2 regions of the Clostridium sp. LIBA-8553 genome follow, and region 1 is predicted to be linked to the other one. Evidence: a T-box and tRNA genes for the amino acid it is inferred to sense, from the RefSeq annotation. Region 1 holds a T-box; the other holds one or more tRNA genes.

Region 1 (7,931 bases):
CTAAAAGTTTAATAGTCTCTAAACTATCATATCCATTAGTATTATACAGAATAGGAATATTTAACCCATTTTCTTTTGCTATTTTCAAAGCTTCTAATATTTGAATAGCATAGTGTGTTGGGGTAACTAAATTTATGTTTTCTGCTCCCTTTTCTTGAAGTTCTAGGAAGATTTCTGATAGTCTTTCTATTGAGATTTCAAGTCCTTTAAAATCTTGACTTATCTCATGGTTTTGGCAAAAAACACATTTTAAATTACAATGAGAGAAGAATACTGTTCCAGATCCATTTCTAAAAGAAATAGGTGGTTCTTCCCAGTGGTGAAGTTCTGCCCTAGCTACTTTAACTTTTTCATTGGCCTTACATATTCCTAAAGTATTAAATCTATTAACTTTGCAATTTCTATTGCAAAGAGTACATTCTTTTAATAATTCTTTATTTTTCATTAAAACACCTCTAATCTATATTCAATATTAATTATATATTTTAAGCAATTAAGTAACAAGAAGTCATAAATTTTACTTTGAATAAAATTACTTTGGATTTACAAATTTTTATTCACTCTATTATTTAAATGGAATGTGGTATAATAATCCATATAATTAGAGGGGGCGAAATAAATGATAAGTATAAATAAAAGTTTTATTTTAGATGTGGCAGAGAAGATTTTAAGCTTTAATAGTCCAAGTGGATTTTGCTTTGAGATTATGGGGAAAATAGAAAAAATAATTAAAGAATTAGGTTATGAACTAGAGTTAACTAACAAAGGATGCGGAATAGTAACTATTCCAGGAGAAAGTGATGAAAAAGTCATAGGATTAGCTGCTCATGTAGATACATTAGGGGCTATGGTTAGATCAATAACACCTAATGGAACTTTAAAATTTGAATTAGTAGGAGGCCCTATAGTACCTACTTTAGATTCAGAATATTGTGTAATAAGAACAAGAGAGGGAAAAGAATATACTGGTACTTTTTTAAGTACAAGTCCTTCAATACATGTTTATGATGATGCATCAAGTAAAACTAGAGATGCAAAAAATATGGAAGTTAGGATTGATGAAAGAGTTTTTAATAAAGAAGATGTAAAAGCTTTAGGAATAGAGACAGGAGACTTTATATTTATAGATCCCAAAACAATAATAACACCAAGTGGTTTTATAAAATCTAGATTTATAGATGATAAAGGAAGTGTATCAGTCTTAATTGGTTTATTAGAAATGTTAAAAAGGGAAAATATTAAACCTAAATATAAAACTAAAATATTTATATCAGTATATGAAGAGGTTGGACATGGAGCATCATATTTACCAGAGGATATTACTGAAATGATAGCTGTTGATATGGGGTGCATTGGTGATGATTTAAGTTGCACCGAGTATGATGTCTCTATTTGTGCAAAGGATTCAGGAGGTCCTTATGATTATAAAATGACATCAGAGCTTATAAGACTTGCTAAGGAAAATAATTTAAGTTATGCAGTAGATGTATATCCGAGATATGGGTCAGATGTTGGAGCTGCTTTAAAAGGTGGAAATAACATAAGAGGAGCTTTAATTGGACCAGGAGTACATGCATCTCATGGAATGGAAAGAACACATTATGATGCTTTAGAAAATACTATAAAGCTTATATATCTTTATTTAATAGAAGCTAATTAATATCAAGTATTGAACTTTATCTAAAAAGCCAATATTAAGTTTATAAGTCTTAGAGATTTTTAATAAAGTCTCTAAGATTTAATCATATATATACAATATAATTAAGAGTTTTTTTACTTGAATTATAATTAACATAATATTAGAATTAATAAAATCCCTATTGAAATGGTTATAAATTAATGGGTTTGTAAATAATATACTTAAGATAAAGTTGATTGGAGTTGTTTACAAGTGAAAAGAATTTTAATTGGAACTATTTTAGTTTTTTTCTTATTTTTAGATGGGGTTTTGACTTACGGAAGTACTTTGTTAGAGAGTAAAAAGGCTGTTAATTTAAATAAAAATATTGATCCTTTAGTTGTTAAAAATGGCCATAAAGACAATATGATGGAGCAAAAAGAGAAAGAAAATATAAATATAGAAGATGGTACCAAAATATCTTTAACAAAGGAAGAGGAAAAAAATATAAAAGAGTATGCATTAAAGTATGAAGATAAGATGACTTTTTTGGATTTAGGAGCTAATATAGATGGCTTTAAAGAAATAGGTAAGGAAAGATATTACCAAATAACACTTTATTCTAAAAGTGCAAAAAGTGATGATTTAACAGGAGTAGTGGATAGAATTCTTATAAGTAAAAAAGGCAATGTTTTAAAAGGTGAAAATGGAGAACACTTAACTGGAATTGAAGGACTTATAACCAAACTAAATATAAGCAATAATGAGCGCATAGAGTTAGAAAATATTGCGAAAAAATATGAGGTCTCATTAAATAATAGTGATTTAGAAGTCAATATATGGGGTGAGAAAGAAATCAACAACCAAATATATTATGGAGTTAATCTATATTCAAAGAGCTTGAAAAAAGAAGAAATTTATGAACCTTTAGAAAAGCTATATATAAGTAAATCAGGAGAAGTTATTAGAAATACGGATAGTTAGATGTGGGAGGATATAAATGGGATATGGAGATATTAAATTTTCAGTAAGAAAAATTTCAAATAAAAAGGATTTTTTAAATATAAGGTTGGAAGTTAAAGGGGTTTCCTTAGGAAAAGAAATTCAATTTTATAAGGGAAAGTCCAAAATTAAAAATATAAGGTGTAAAGAAAAATTTTATTATGATTCAAACTTTATATATATAAATAGCTACCATAGTAATTTGGTTTTAGAATATGATGTTCTTATTGGTGGCTTAGGTAAGCATGGAAGTGGAGGAGAGTTAAGTGATGATTTAATAACCTTCATGGGAGAACAGATATTATTATTACCAGTTGAAATGCTTGCCATGAATGATAATAGTAAATTTGATAGCACCATAGAAATAGATTTTTCAAAATTTGCAGAAGTTTTAAATCCTGAAAGTTTCAAGGAGAAACAACTTGAAAATAACAATCTTTTGGAACTTAATAAAGTAAATGAGGTTAAGAGTATAATTCCTTTTAAAAAAGAAGATTTTAAGTCAAAGTGCACCAATATTATTTGGAGTGATATATATGAAATAATGAAATCATCTTATACTTTTGGTTATTTTGAAAAAATAGATTTTAAAGAGAGTTATGGAAATATAACAATATATAACCACATAGAAAACAATCTTCTTAGTGAAGATGAAAAAAGAAAAAAGAGGCTTATAGGGAATATAAAAGGAATTTGTGATTATTACTTTAATTTATTTAAAATAAATTCTTTTAATAAAAAAGATATAAATATAGTTTTATTAAGAAAAAGTAAAAAAGAAAATCCTTATATATTGGGTGGAAGTGGAAAAAATGTTATAAGTGCAACTTTTGATATGGATAATAAGAGAGATTGGCAACTTTTATCTCATAGATTGTTTCATGCTTTCATGGATGATGTTTTAAAATCAAGGGATTATCACCTTCCACCGAACCTTTGGTTAACAGAAGGATTAGCAACCTACTATGAAAATCTGGCTTTAGAATCTTTAGATGAAGATTTAAAAGAGAGCTTAGGAATAAGCTTCAAAAATGAAATGGCTATTTTATATACTAGATATTTATATATGACATTAAAAGAGCCAAGTAGGTTTAGCGTTATTCCTATGGAGGAGGCAAGCATAAGAAGTCATGGTAAAATAGAGTTTCTTCATTATACTAAAGCTCCACTATTGATTTTTTGTATAGAAGAATTAAAAAATGAGGAAGAGAAAAATAATAAAATTATAAATTACTTAGTAGAGAATAAAAAAGAAAAATTCTCTATGCAAAATCTTTTTTATGAATTATTAGGTGATAAATGTAATGCTTTTGCAGCTAATTATTTATTTGGCAATAGTTTAATTCATTTATGGAATCTTAAAAATTACTTAGATGATAAAAAGGTAGTTGATTATTTAGAGGAATACGAGTATATTTTGTGGACATGGTTTTTAGGAGAAGATGAAAATTATATTAAAGATGAAGTGAAATCATATAAAAAAGAATTCAAAGACTTTTTAAATAATGAAGAGGTCAATATTTATAATCCACATATAACAAAAGAAATAGAAGCGTATTCAAATACTTTAAGTTTTTTATTAAAAATATGGATTTTAAGAGCAAAACTTTGTAATATTTCTTGTGAAGACGTAAATATTAGGTACAAGCTTTTAGAGGATAAAAGGAATCTTATGATTTGGAATGATTTTATGAGAAAAAATATACATAAATAAAGCATTAAGTACAAATATTAATAATATATTTTGTATTATTTTTATAATAAATAAGGTTATTTAATGATTAAGATGTTTAAATATAAAGATATTAAGAAAAAAAGTTAAATATCAATAAAATTTTAAGTAATATTTTACTATAAGTGAAATTAAAATAATCTATTTACTAATTTGTATGTGCTATAATCATATTAGAGATTGTTAAAGTTAAAAATAATAATATTTTTTATTTACAACTTTAAAGAATCTGATATAATAGAATTTGTTATTTAAAACCAAATATTTTATTGTTATGATGAAGAAGAGTATATAAGTAGTTATTTCAAAGCGATTTAGGGGTGGTGTGAGCCTGAAAAATAATCTTATAGAAAGAAGCTTCGGAGCATAGACTGAAAATCTTAATTTTAAGGAGTAGGTCTAGGGGTAATTCCCTTAATTAATTATGAGTGAGTTAGCTTAGCTAACTAATTTAGGTGGTAACGCGGAAGTTAAGTCTTTCGTCCTAATTTTTAGGACGAAGGGCTTTTTTTATTACATAAGTTTAGAAAGGAAAGTGAAAAGAATGAGTTATGAAAAATTAGCCAATTTAATATTCCCAGATATAGATAAAACACCGGAATATTATTTTGAAAAATATCCAAAGAGAGAATTAAAAGAAGGTGCTAAAGTATTAAGATATGCACCAAGTCCAACTGGATTCCAACATATAGGAGGGGTTTTTGCTTCATTAATAAATGAAAGATTAGCTCATCAAAGTGGTGGAATATTCTACTTAAGAATAGAAGATACTGACCAAAAGAGAGAAGTTGAAGGTGCTATAGATGATACTATAAAAACTATGCACAACTTTGGAATGGATTTTGATGAAGGAATAACTGGTGAAAATTCAGAAAAGGGAGCTTATGCACCATATAAACAAAGTCAAAGAGCTGATATATACAGAGCTTTTGTTAAGGATCTTTTAAGAAAAGGATTAGCTTATCCATGCTTTATGACTTCTGAAGAATTAGAAGCTTTAAGAGAAAAACAAATTGCAGAAAAATTAACTCCAGGATGTTATGGAGAGTTTGCTAAATATAGAGATTTATCACCAGAAGAGGCTATAAAGAGAATTGAAGCTGGTGAAAGTTATGTTATAAGAATGAAGTCACCTGGAAATCCTGAAAAGAGAGTTGTTGCTCATGACATGATAAAGGGAGAGGTTTCATTCCCAGAAAATCTTCAAGATGTAGTAATAATAAAAGGTGATGGCCTTCCAACTTATCACTTTGCTCATGCAATAGATGATACATTAATGAGAACTACTCATGTTATAAGAGGAGAAGAATGGTTATCATCACTTCCAATACATCTTCAAATGTTTGAAGTTTTAGGAGTAGAAGCACCTAAGTATGCTCATATTCCAACAATAATGAAAATGGATGGAAGTTCAAAAAGAAAATTATCAAAGAGAAAAGATCCGGAAAGTGCAGTGAGTTATTACAGTGAAAAAGGATATCCAGCTCAATCAGTTATTGAATATCTTTTAAATATAATAAACTCAGCATTTGAGGAGTGGAGAGCTGAAAATCCAGATGCAGATTATCATGATTACAAAGTTGAACTAGATAAAATGAGTAAGAGTGGAGCTTTATTTGATTTAGTTAAATTAAATGATGTAAGTAAAGATGTTATCTGTAAAATGAAACCAGAAGTTGTTTATGATTTATATACAAACTGGGCTAAAGAATATGATAAAGAAATGTATGATTTAGTTACTTCAAAAGAAGCTATGATGAAAGAAGTATTCAATATAGATAAAGAAGGTCCAAAGCCAAGAAAAGACTTTGCTAAATGGGATGAAGTTAGAGAAAAAATATTCTATTTCTTTGATGAGTTATTTGATAAGGAAACAGCTAATGATGTTGAATTACCAAAGACTTTAGAATTAGAAGAAGCTAAGAGAATAATAGAAGCTTATGCAAAAGCATATAACTTCAATACAGATAAGGATACTTGGTTCTCAGATTTAAAAGAAGTTGCTGTAGAATTAGGATATGCTACTGATAGAAAGAAATATAAAAAGAACCCAGAAGAATATAAAGGAATGGTTTCAGATGTTGCAGGAGCTGTAAGAGCAGCTTTAACACATAGAGCTAATACACCAGACCTTTATACAATAATGCAAATTATGGGTGAGGAAGCAGTGAGAGAAAGATTCCAAAAATTCTTAGCTATATAATTTGGCTTTAGAGATTGTGTAAGTTTTATATAAATTTTTAAAAACAATTTAGTTTTTAGGTTGTATAAGCTTATACAATCTTTTTTTTATAACAGAATAATGAGATTTTTCACAAAATGTAAAAAACACATTGTTAAATGATATATTAAGTTGATATAATCTTATTATGCAGATTTCAATACTACATTAAGTGGAAAGAAGAGAGGTGCAAGTAAGTTTGGGACAAAAGAAAAAGAATCAAAAAAATCAAAACAAACCTACAAAAAAAGAAATCGAAGCTAAAGAAAAGGAGTTAAAGAAAAAGTATTTTCCTCTAAATTTAGCAAAGTATGTATTATTCATAATACCTATAGTATATATAATTTACTTATATACATTAACTATGGCTAAAGGAGAAAAATTTTATCAACCAGTTTTAGATGATACTAGAACAACAGTAATGTTTGTTATAGCAATGTTAGCTTTCTTTAGTGGAGCAATATGTAAATATGCTATAAAAGATTTAAAAGAAGGTAAGAATATAACATCTAACAAAGTGGCACTTAATATAATAGCTATAGCTCAAATTGTTACAGGTAATATAATAACTAGTGGTCTTATATGGGGTGGGCTTTATAGAATAAGAAAAGATAAGGGCGTTAAATTTGGATCAAAAGAGTTTTTAGCTGAACTTAAAAGTGGTATTGTGAATATAATAGGGGCAATAATTATTTTATTATTAGTTATATTATGCATATATTTCTTAAGTAGAGTATATACTTTAAATGCTTTATTACCTCAATAAAGAAAAAAGTGAAGAAAAAAACTTGCAATGTGAATTTAATAGTGTTATAATAGATTTATAACAGAAAAAGCTTTAAAAGATGAATAAAATTTTCCTTAAACTTAAAGAAAATTTTTATTAATCCATTTAAATCTTTAAATTTAAGGAGGATGTCAAAATGGCAGATAAAACATTAAAATGCAAAGACTGTGGAGCAGATTTCATATTCACTGAGGGAGAGCAAGCTTTCTACAAAGAAAAAGGATTTGAAAATGATCCAGTAAGATGCTTAGATTGTAGAAGAGCAAGAAAAGCACAAAGAAACAATAGATAATAATTTGTTTATTATAAGGTTGTAAGACTAGTCTTACAACCTTTTTTATTATTATATTAATAAGCCTTAAATGGAGCCGTAATAAATATAATAATTTATTTTGAGCTAAGGATAAGGAGGTTTAGCATGGAAATATATACTATAGGACATTCAAACTATGATGTAAGTAGACTTGTTCATATGTTAAATAAATATAATATAAATTGTGTTGTAGATATAAGGGGGATTCCATATTCCAAATATAATGTTCAATATAATAAAGAAACTATTCAGAAAACT
Region 2 (7,931 bases), 1.7 Mb from region 1:
TATTAAGAAAAAAACTAGATTTCGAGAAATTTGAAGAAGAAGATTTTTCTTTAGATTTTCATATAAGATATTTAGATATAGATTTAAATAAGCATGTTAGTAATATTAAGTACATAGAATGGGTTTTAGAGACAGTCCCAGCAGATATTGCTTTAAAGTATAAAATGAAAAGAATAAAAATAAAATTTGAAAAAGAAATTACATATGGTCATAATGTAAATATAAAATCAAAAATAATTAGAGGAAAAGATGAAATAAAAGTTCTTCATAAAGTACAAAATGAAGAAGGAGAGAACATTACTTTAGCAGAAACTTATTGGTATTAAAAAATATTTAGGAGAATGAAATTATGAGTGAAAATAAACTTGCAAAAAAATATGACGTATTATATTACGACTCAGATGTTAATAAAAATATAAAGATGGTACCACTTATGAAAATTTTTGGTGATGTATCAGCAATTCATGAGGAAGAGTTAGCCTATGAGGGTATCAAATACTTAAAAGAGCATGGATTAAGTTGGATTATTTATAGTTATTCAATTGACATAAAAAAACCAATACCATATAAAAGTTCTATTAATGTAGAAACTTATTTAGAAGGAATAAAGAAATTCTATGCTAGTAGGGTTTATAAGGTTTATGATGAAAAAAATGAAATTATTGCAGAAGGAAAAATTATATTCTTATTAATAGATTTAGAAAAGCGTAGAGCAGTGAGAATTCCTAAGGAATACTGTGAGTTAATAAACATGGTTAACACTGGAGAGGTGGAATTAAAATCAACTAAGGTTGAAAAGTTGGAAAGGGAAGATTTAGAAGCAAACCTTTCAGTTAGAAGAAGTGACATAGATTTTAATAAGCACGTTAATAATACTAAATATTTAGAATGGACTATGGAAGCTACTCCAGAGTGTATTTTAGATGAATATAGCCTTATATCAGCTAAAATCAAGTATGAAAAAGAAGTTAGACTTGGTGATGATGTAAGTATTATTTGTCAATGGGACGAGATTGAAGAGGGATATAAGTGTCTTTATAAGATAATTAATCATAGATTAGGAGAAGTAGCGGCTCTAATAGAAACTGTTTGGAAAAAAGAGTTTTAATGGATAACAAGAGCAATTTTGATTAAGTTTAGTAAAAAGCCATGTTATAAATTTTTATATAAAGAAGAGGTGTTTAATTAGAAAAGTTAAGGTTTCTAATTAAACACCTTTTTTAATAGTGTTAAATTTTAATAGTTTTCTACAAAAAAATATTAAAGTGTACAAGAAAGAGCAGCAGTGAATCCTGAGCTCCAAGCCCATTGTAAATTGAATCCACCACAATCACCATCAACGTCTAATAATTCCCCGCAGAAATAAAGATTATCTACAATTTTTGATTGAAGGGTTTCGGAATCGACTTCTTTTGTGTTTACTCCACCAGTGGTTACTTGAGCTGCTTGAAATCCGTTAGTTCCAATACACTTAAATTCCCAAGCCTTCATAAGATGTGTTAATGATTTTTTTTCCTGCCAAGTAAGTTCATAACATGGTTTATGTAAATTATCTATACCAGCTTCTTTTAAAAGTATAGGTATCATTTTTTTATTAACAACACCTATAAGTGAGTTTATAACTTCTCTACAAGCAAAAACAGCAAAATGTCCTTCTAAGAAATCTTCTAATTCTTTTAATGATTTTTCAGGCATCATATCAACTATAATCTTAACCTCATTACCTTTAAAGCAGCCTAAAGATGCTTCTCTAGAAATTTGTAATATTGGAGGGCCTGAGATTCCGTAGTCTGTAAAAAGAATCTCTCCAAAATCTTTTCTAATACTTTCTCCATTACATAAAACTTCAGCATAACCATTAAATTTTATTCCTGATAAAGCTTTTAATTTATTATGAGAAAGTTTTAACTGGACAATAGCAGGATTAGGTTCAACAATTGAGTGACCTAAGTTCTTAGCTAGAGTATATCCAGAACCATCAGAACCAGTTTTAGGAGCAGATTTTCCTCCACAAGCCATTATTAACTTTTTGCATTTAATCACAGGAGAATCCTCATTTCCTGTGGATAAAACAAATTTTCCTTTTGACTTATGGATAGATTTTACCTTATATGAATTATAAAGAGGTATCTCACGTTCTTCTAAAGACATTTTTAATATATCTACAACAGAAGATGCCTGCAAAGATTGAGGATAATTTTTACCTTTTTCAAGTTCTATTATTGGTAAACCTAGATTAAGAAAGAAAGCCTTTGTATCCTCAACAGAAAATTTGTTTAATGTTTTAATAAAAAATCCATCATTACTACTATGAAAGTTTGAAAATGGAAAATTTATCAGTGAATTGGTTATATTACATCTACCGTTACCTGTAGTAAGAATTTTTTTCCCTATTCTATCTGTTCCTTCAACTATAGCAACATCTAAACCAAAATCCTTTGCTGTAATTGCAGCTGTTAAACCAGAAGCTCCACCGCCTAGAATAACTACGTCATGGTATATCATAAGTTTAATTTCTCCCTTCTTGTATCTTTATATCTTAATTTTCATACTAACCTAAAAATAGTCTTCTAAAAGTATCATTTATTTAATCATAACATTTCTAAGGTTGTATTGTATCATATTTGCTTATTATTAAATACTTGAAGAATAGGAAAAATCGTAAGTTATATTATTTTTTTTAGGAGTAATACTAAATAATGAGGTGAGTATTATGAAATTTAAAATTACAGATAGCAACATGGAAGAATATAATATAGAATTAAAAATTAGAAGGATGAATTATGATCAAGTGGTTGTGAATTATCCAAATAAGTCAGGAATAAAAACTTTCAAAATGAAAGATGGAGAACTTATTTCAGAAGGAGAAGTCGATGATATTATTAAAAAAAATCTTGATTTATTAAAAATAAAAATAAATAGGGGTACTTCAGCATTATTTTATAAAGGAATAATTGATTCAATTGAGGAATCATTTAAAGAGGTAAAATCTTTAGAAGTTTTAAGTGATTTTTCTAAAGGAGTAAATAAAAGAGGATTTTGGGATAAAGATATATTGATATACTTAAATGGGCGATATCCAATAAAAATTGAAGCTAGTGGAAGAAACTTTAGAGAAGATAGTTATAAGTTCAATATTAAGGTCTTAGAACAGCCAGAATTCCTTGAAATGTGTCATTTTAATATGGAAAAATTAAAAGAACAGAGAGCTTGGAGAAAAAGACAATTAGAAATTTATAAAAAAATAGTTGAAAAAATAGAAAACGAGAGTAATTTTGAGGAAAAATGCGAATAGCAAATATAATTTATTTAAATGGTTAAAAACGACTTAAAATGACTGAAAAAAGTGTTGACATAAGATTATTTTTTGGGTATTATATTCCTTGTCAGGTCGCCAAGTGCGAAAGACAAAAACAAAATAAACAAATTTAGTTTAAAGCTAAAACTGGTCAAAAATGATGTGGTTTTAAGAGTTAATGTGGCCCCTTGGTCAAGCGGTTAAGACACCACCCTTTCACGGTGGTAACAGGGGTTCGATTCCCCTAGGGGTCACCATCACGGTCGCATAGCTCAGCTGGGAGAGCACCTGCCTTACAAGCAGGGGGTCACAGGTTCGATCCCTGTTGCGACCACCATAAAACTTTTAATGGCTCAGTAGCTCAGTTGGTTAGAGTGCCGGCCTGTCACGCCGGAGGTCGAGGGTTCGAGCCCCTTCTGAGTCGCCACATTTTTGGCCCCTTGGTCAAGCGGTTAAGACACCACCCTTTCACGGTGGTAACAGGGGTTCGATTCCCCTAGGGGTCACCATATTACGGTCGCATAGCTCAGCTGGGAGAGCACCTGCCTTACAAGCAGGGGGTCACAGGTTCGATCCCTGTTGCGACCACCATAAAAGTTTTTAATGGCTCAGTAGCTCAGTTGGTTAGAGTGCCGGCCTGTCACGCCGGAGGTCGAGGGTTCGAGCCCCTTCTGAGTCGCCAGTTTTGGCCCCTTGGTCAAGCGGTTAAGACACCACCCTTTCACGGTGGTAACAGGGGTTCGATTCCCCTAGGGGTCACCATATTACGGTCGCATAGCTCAGCTGGGAGAGCACCTGCCTTACAAGCAGGGGGTCACAGGTTCGATCCCTGTTGCGACCACCAAAACTTTTTAATGGCTCAGTAGCTCAGTTGGTTAGAGTGCCGGCCTGTCACGCCGGAGGTCGAGGGTTCGAGCCCCTTCTGAGTCGCCACATGCTGGTGTGGCTCAATTGGCAGAGCAGCTGACTTGTAATCAGCAGGTTATCGGTTCAAGTCCGATCATCAGCTCCAAAGAACTTCAGTTTAACTGAAGTTCTTTTTTATTCTTTTAAAGAATATTTCGACATTTAATTTATTTATGCAAAAAAAGTATCTCTTATCTTTTAAGTAAGATAAGAGATATTTTTTCTTTTCTGAAGATTTTTCTTTATTCTTATATCATCTCCATAAGTTTTAAATAGAACAAAGTTTCCAAGTAGTCTTGAAGTTATTCTCTCTGCATAAGCCTGTTTAAGTTCAGGTAAATTTAAATTTGTTGATATAATCATTTTTTTATTTAACAATATTTTTTTATTTAGAAGAGTAAATAACTCAGTAGTTGAGAAATCAGTTATTTGCTCTGCACCTAAATCATCAATAACAAGTAAATCACAATTTATAAGCAATTCCTCTAACTCGTGATCATTATTAAATCTTATTTCTCTAAGATTTCTAATAAGCTCATCAGAAGTTCTATAAACTACAAGAAATCCATTATCTAATAATTCTTTAGCTATGCAATAAGTCAGAAATGTTTTTCCAGTACCAGGACTTCCATAGAAAAGTATATTTTCATTATGTCTATTGAATTTTGGAATGTATCCATTAATCATTTTATCTATAATGATTTGCATATTTTCTCTTGGAGAGTATTTTTCATTTCCTTTGTTTATAGAAGAAAAAACATTTATATCAAATTTTGAAAAATTATTTAATTTTAAAGCGTCTGCCATATGAGAGTTCTCATAGTATATTTCTACAAGTTTTCTTTTGTAGCAAACACATTTTTCAACACCTATATATCCTGTATCCTTACATTTTTCACATTTATAATGCATATCTAAATAATCTTTTGGATATCCATTCATAGCAAGTAATTGATCTTTTTCATCTCTAAGATTTTCAATTTCTTTTTTTAGTTTTTCAAAATTTCCCTTTTCATGCTTTCTTAAAGCAAGCATTGAAAGTTTTAGAGAAAGCTTACTTATTTCTCTTTCATATTCAAATACTTGAGGTATTTTTTCTTTTATTTCTTTTTGTCTATTAGCTAGATTTGATTTTTCTTCTTGACGAATTTTTTCGTACATATCCATCAATTGACTTTTATAACCTTTAATCATTCAGTATCCCATCCTAACAATTGTTTTTCTAAGGAATCATAGTCATAATCTCTTTGGGTAAAGTTTGCTTCTCTAGCTGGTTTCTTTTGAATTTGAGAGTTGTTTTTATTAAATGGTTTTTTGATATTTGATGGCTTTTTAACATCCTTTTTAGCAACATCATCAAGTGTTTTTATACCATCTTTAAACCATTTAGCTAAAATACCATCTATATATTTAAAATCAGCCCTATTTAGTCTTTCAAAGCATATATCACAAGCCTTAAGTATTAACTCAACAGAGAAGTTGTAAGTTAGAAGCCATTTTTCCATCATAGTTTCTTGTGGCTTCATTATCTCAGTATTTTGTATTCCTAAATACTTAAGAATTTTTCTTATTTTAACCCATTTATCTTCTGTTTTAGTTATGTAAGCTTGAGCTTCCTCTATTGATTTTATTCCAGCATTATGCCAACCAAGAGCCACTGTCTCTATGTATCTAACATCTTTTTTGCCTTTAGATACACAATACTCTATTAATATTAATATAAGCTCAGAGGAAAAATTAAGCTCTGTTTGCCAAGAAAGATAAGTAGTCATTTCCTTTGTTGATAAAGGTCTACATATAAGTTTTTCTATATCTTTCAGCATATCCTTAGTGTTATTTTCATCAAGGGCAGATAATAAATCAACAGAATTCTGACTTGATGAATGATTGCCTTCCGATAAGTCTAAAAACTCTATTTTAAAGTTATTCATTTTATCTATAGGAACTAATTTAATAACACCTTCTTCATGCCAATAATTAAGAGCATTCATTATATCTGATTCTAATAGGTTTAAATTTGTTGCTAAAATTGAAGAATTAACCCCAGGTTCCCCCGTAAAGCTATACTTTATCATTAACAAATAAACCTTAATAAATTCCCCTCGAGCTTTAGGCATATATTCTTCTATGAATACATTACTAACAGGAGTAAATTTAGTGGCTGAGTTTTTTAACATAAAAGTACTCAAGAAATAACCACCTTTCTAGTTTTGTATAAATAGTCTAATAATTAATGATTTAAGATAAATTAAAATTTTAGACTATGTTTAATTATATCAAAGTGTCTTTTCTATAACAATAAAGTAATCTCTTATAAAATATAAAAATATTTTATTTGAATGAATAAATTTTATTTTAATGGGCACATTAATTTACGTGTTTAATTTTAAACTAAAATTTTTATTAAAAGGAGAATTTTGAATATGAGTATTTCGGAAGGCGAGGGGAGAAACTTTATTAGAGTTTTTCTTTCTACCTTAATTATTTTATTTTCTACAGTTAAAATTGAGGTATTTGCAAACTCTTTATATGCAGAAAAGGGAGAGTTTGAATATGTTTTTGAAGGGGTAAGTTGTATGGCAAATATTTATGTTGAGGCCTATGAGTTATCCTTAAATAATAATGTAGTAGGTTATATAGATAATCCAGATACTGTAGAAGATGTTTTAAATGAAATCAAAGAAAAATATGTGAAAAAAGCTTCTGAAAGTGGAGTTTTAGTTAAAGAGGTAAATTTTGATACAAAAGTAGATTTAAAAAAGAATAGTGTTTTATCTCAAGATATAAATTCAGTTGATGAAATTTCATCTAAAATTCTGTTAAGTAATAAAATCCTAGATGAACCTTTAGTAGAAATAACTGTTGAAGCTGAAGTGGAAGAGATTGTTCCGATAGAGCCAGCTGTAGAGGTTATAAAAGTAGATAATAGGTACTTAGGTGATAATACTGTTGAAAATGGGAAAGCAGGAGAGAAAAAGATTAAAAAGAAAATGACCTTTATAAATGGAAAAGAAGAAAGTAGTGAAGTAATATCTGAATCAATTTTAAAAGGTGCAGAGAGTACTAAGGTTTACAAAGGAATAAAGGATCCTATTAACTCTAACATGACTTTTTTATCACATCCAACGAGAGGTGGCGTTATAACATCTGTTTTTGGAGAAAAAAGCAGAGGTGGGCATAGAGGAGTAGATATTGCTGTACCAAGTGGAACGCCTATAGAAGCGGCTTGTAATGGTGTAGTAAGCTTTGTAGGATATGATGATATATATGGAAACATGGTTATAATAAAACATGATGATAACACAGAAACATTATATGCGCATGCTAGTGAGATATTAACTGAATCGGGAAAAGAAGTGAAAAAAGGTGAGACTATTGCAAAAGTCGGTAGTACTGGAAGAAGTACTGGGCCTCACCTACATTTAGAATTGAGGTATAAAGGGAATCCTATTAATCCTATAGATTATATAAATTAATATTATATATTTTCTAATAGGAATGATAAATCAATGACTCCTTCTCCAACAGAATTCGAAGGAAGTTCATATTTATTGTTAGAAGCTATTTTTAATAATGAACATAAATCTTTATAGCTTAGTTCTGGCTTAGACTCTAAAAGTAGTGCACATACTCCAGATATGTAGGCGCAAGCTAAAGAAGTTCCTTGAAAAACGGTGTAGCTACTATCCAATTTATGAGGATATAGCTTTATGCCATTTTTCTCAGA

The links. The T-box of region 1 lies ahead of gltX (glutamate--tRNA ligase). A T-box ahead of a tRNA ligase gene usually reads a tRNA of that ligase, here a tRNA-Glu.
Region 2: it has a tRNA-Glu gene. The T-box ahead of gltX (glutamate--tRNA ligase) is inferred to sense a tRNA for this amino acid. The anticodon was not compared.

The regions. Positions count from the first base shown of each region.
Region 1 covers NZ_CM173489.1:1,532,107-1,540,037, forward strand. The annotation lists gene AC2JAQ_RS06775 (radical SAM protein) at 1-445, opposite strand, end outside; gene AC2JAQ_RS06780 (M42 family metallopeptidase) at 620-1,660, shown strand; gene AC2JAQ_RS06785 (hypothetical protein) at 1,892-2,602, shown strand; gene AC2JAQ_RS06790 (hypothetical protein) at 2,619-4,334, shown strand; T-box leader at 4,618-4,842, shown strand; gene gltX (glutamate--tRNA ligase) at 4,897-6,555, shown strand; gene AC2JAQ_RS06800 (hypothetical protein) at 6,773-7,339, shown strand; gene AC2JAQ_RS06805 (zinc-ribbon domain-containing protein) at 7,497-7,652, shown strand; gene AC2JAQ_RS06810 (DUF488 domain-containing protein) at 7,779-7,931, shown strand, end outside.
Region 2 covers NZ_CM173489.1:3,450,845-3,458,775, reverse strand. The annotation lists gene AC2JAQ_RS15770 (acyl-[acyl-carrier-protein] thioesterase) at 1-326, shown strand, start outside; gene AC2JAQ_RS15765 (acyl-ACP thioesterase domain-containing protein) at 350-1,108, shown strand; gene AC2JAQ_RS15760 (BaiN/RdsA family NAD(P)/FAD-dependent oxidoreductase) at 1,261-2,505, opposite strand; gene AC2JAQ_RS15755 (hypothetical protein) at 2,714-3,295, shown strand; tRNA gene AC2JAQ_RS15750 (tRNA-Glu) at 3,481-3,555, shown strand; tRNA gene AC2JAQ_RS15745 (tRNA-Val) at 3,560-3,635, shown strand; tRNA gene AC2JAQ_RS15740 (tRNA-Asp) at 3,649-3,725, shown strand; tRNA gene AC2JAQ_RS15735 (tRNA-Glu) at 3,733-3,807, shown strand; tRNA gene AC2JAQ_RS15730 (tRNA-Val) at 3,814-3,889, shown strand; tRNA gene AC2JAQ_RS15725 (tRNA-Asp) at 3,904-3,980, shown strand; tRNA gene AC2JAQ_RS15720 (tRNA-Glu) at 3,986-4,060, shown strand; tRNA gene AC2JAQ_RS15715 (tRNA-Val) at 4,067-4,142, shown strand; tRNA gene AC2JAQ_RS15710 (tRNA-Asp) at 4,155-4,231, shown strand; tRNA gene AC2JAQ_RS15705 (tRNA-Thr) at 4,235-4,310, shown strand; gene AC2JAQ_RS15700 (ATP-binding protein) at 4,403-5,398, opposite strand; gene AC2JAQ_RS15695 (DnaD domain protein) at 5,395-6,393, opposite strand; gene AC2JAQ_RS15690 (M23 family metallopeptidase) at 6,628-7,680, shown strand; gene AC2JAQ_RS15685 (S8 family serine peptidase) at 7,683-7,931, opposite strand, start outside.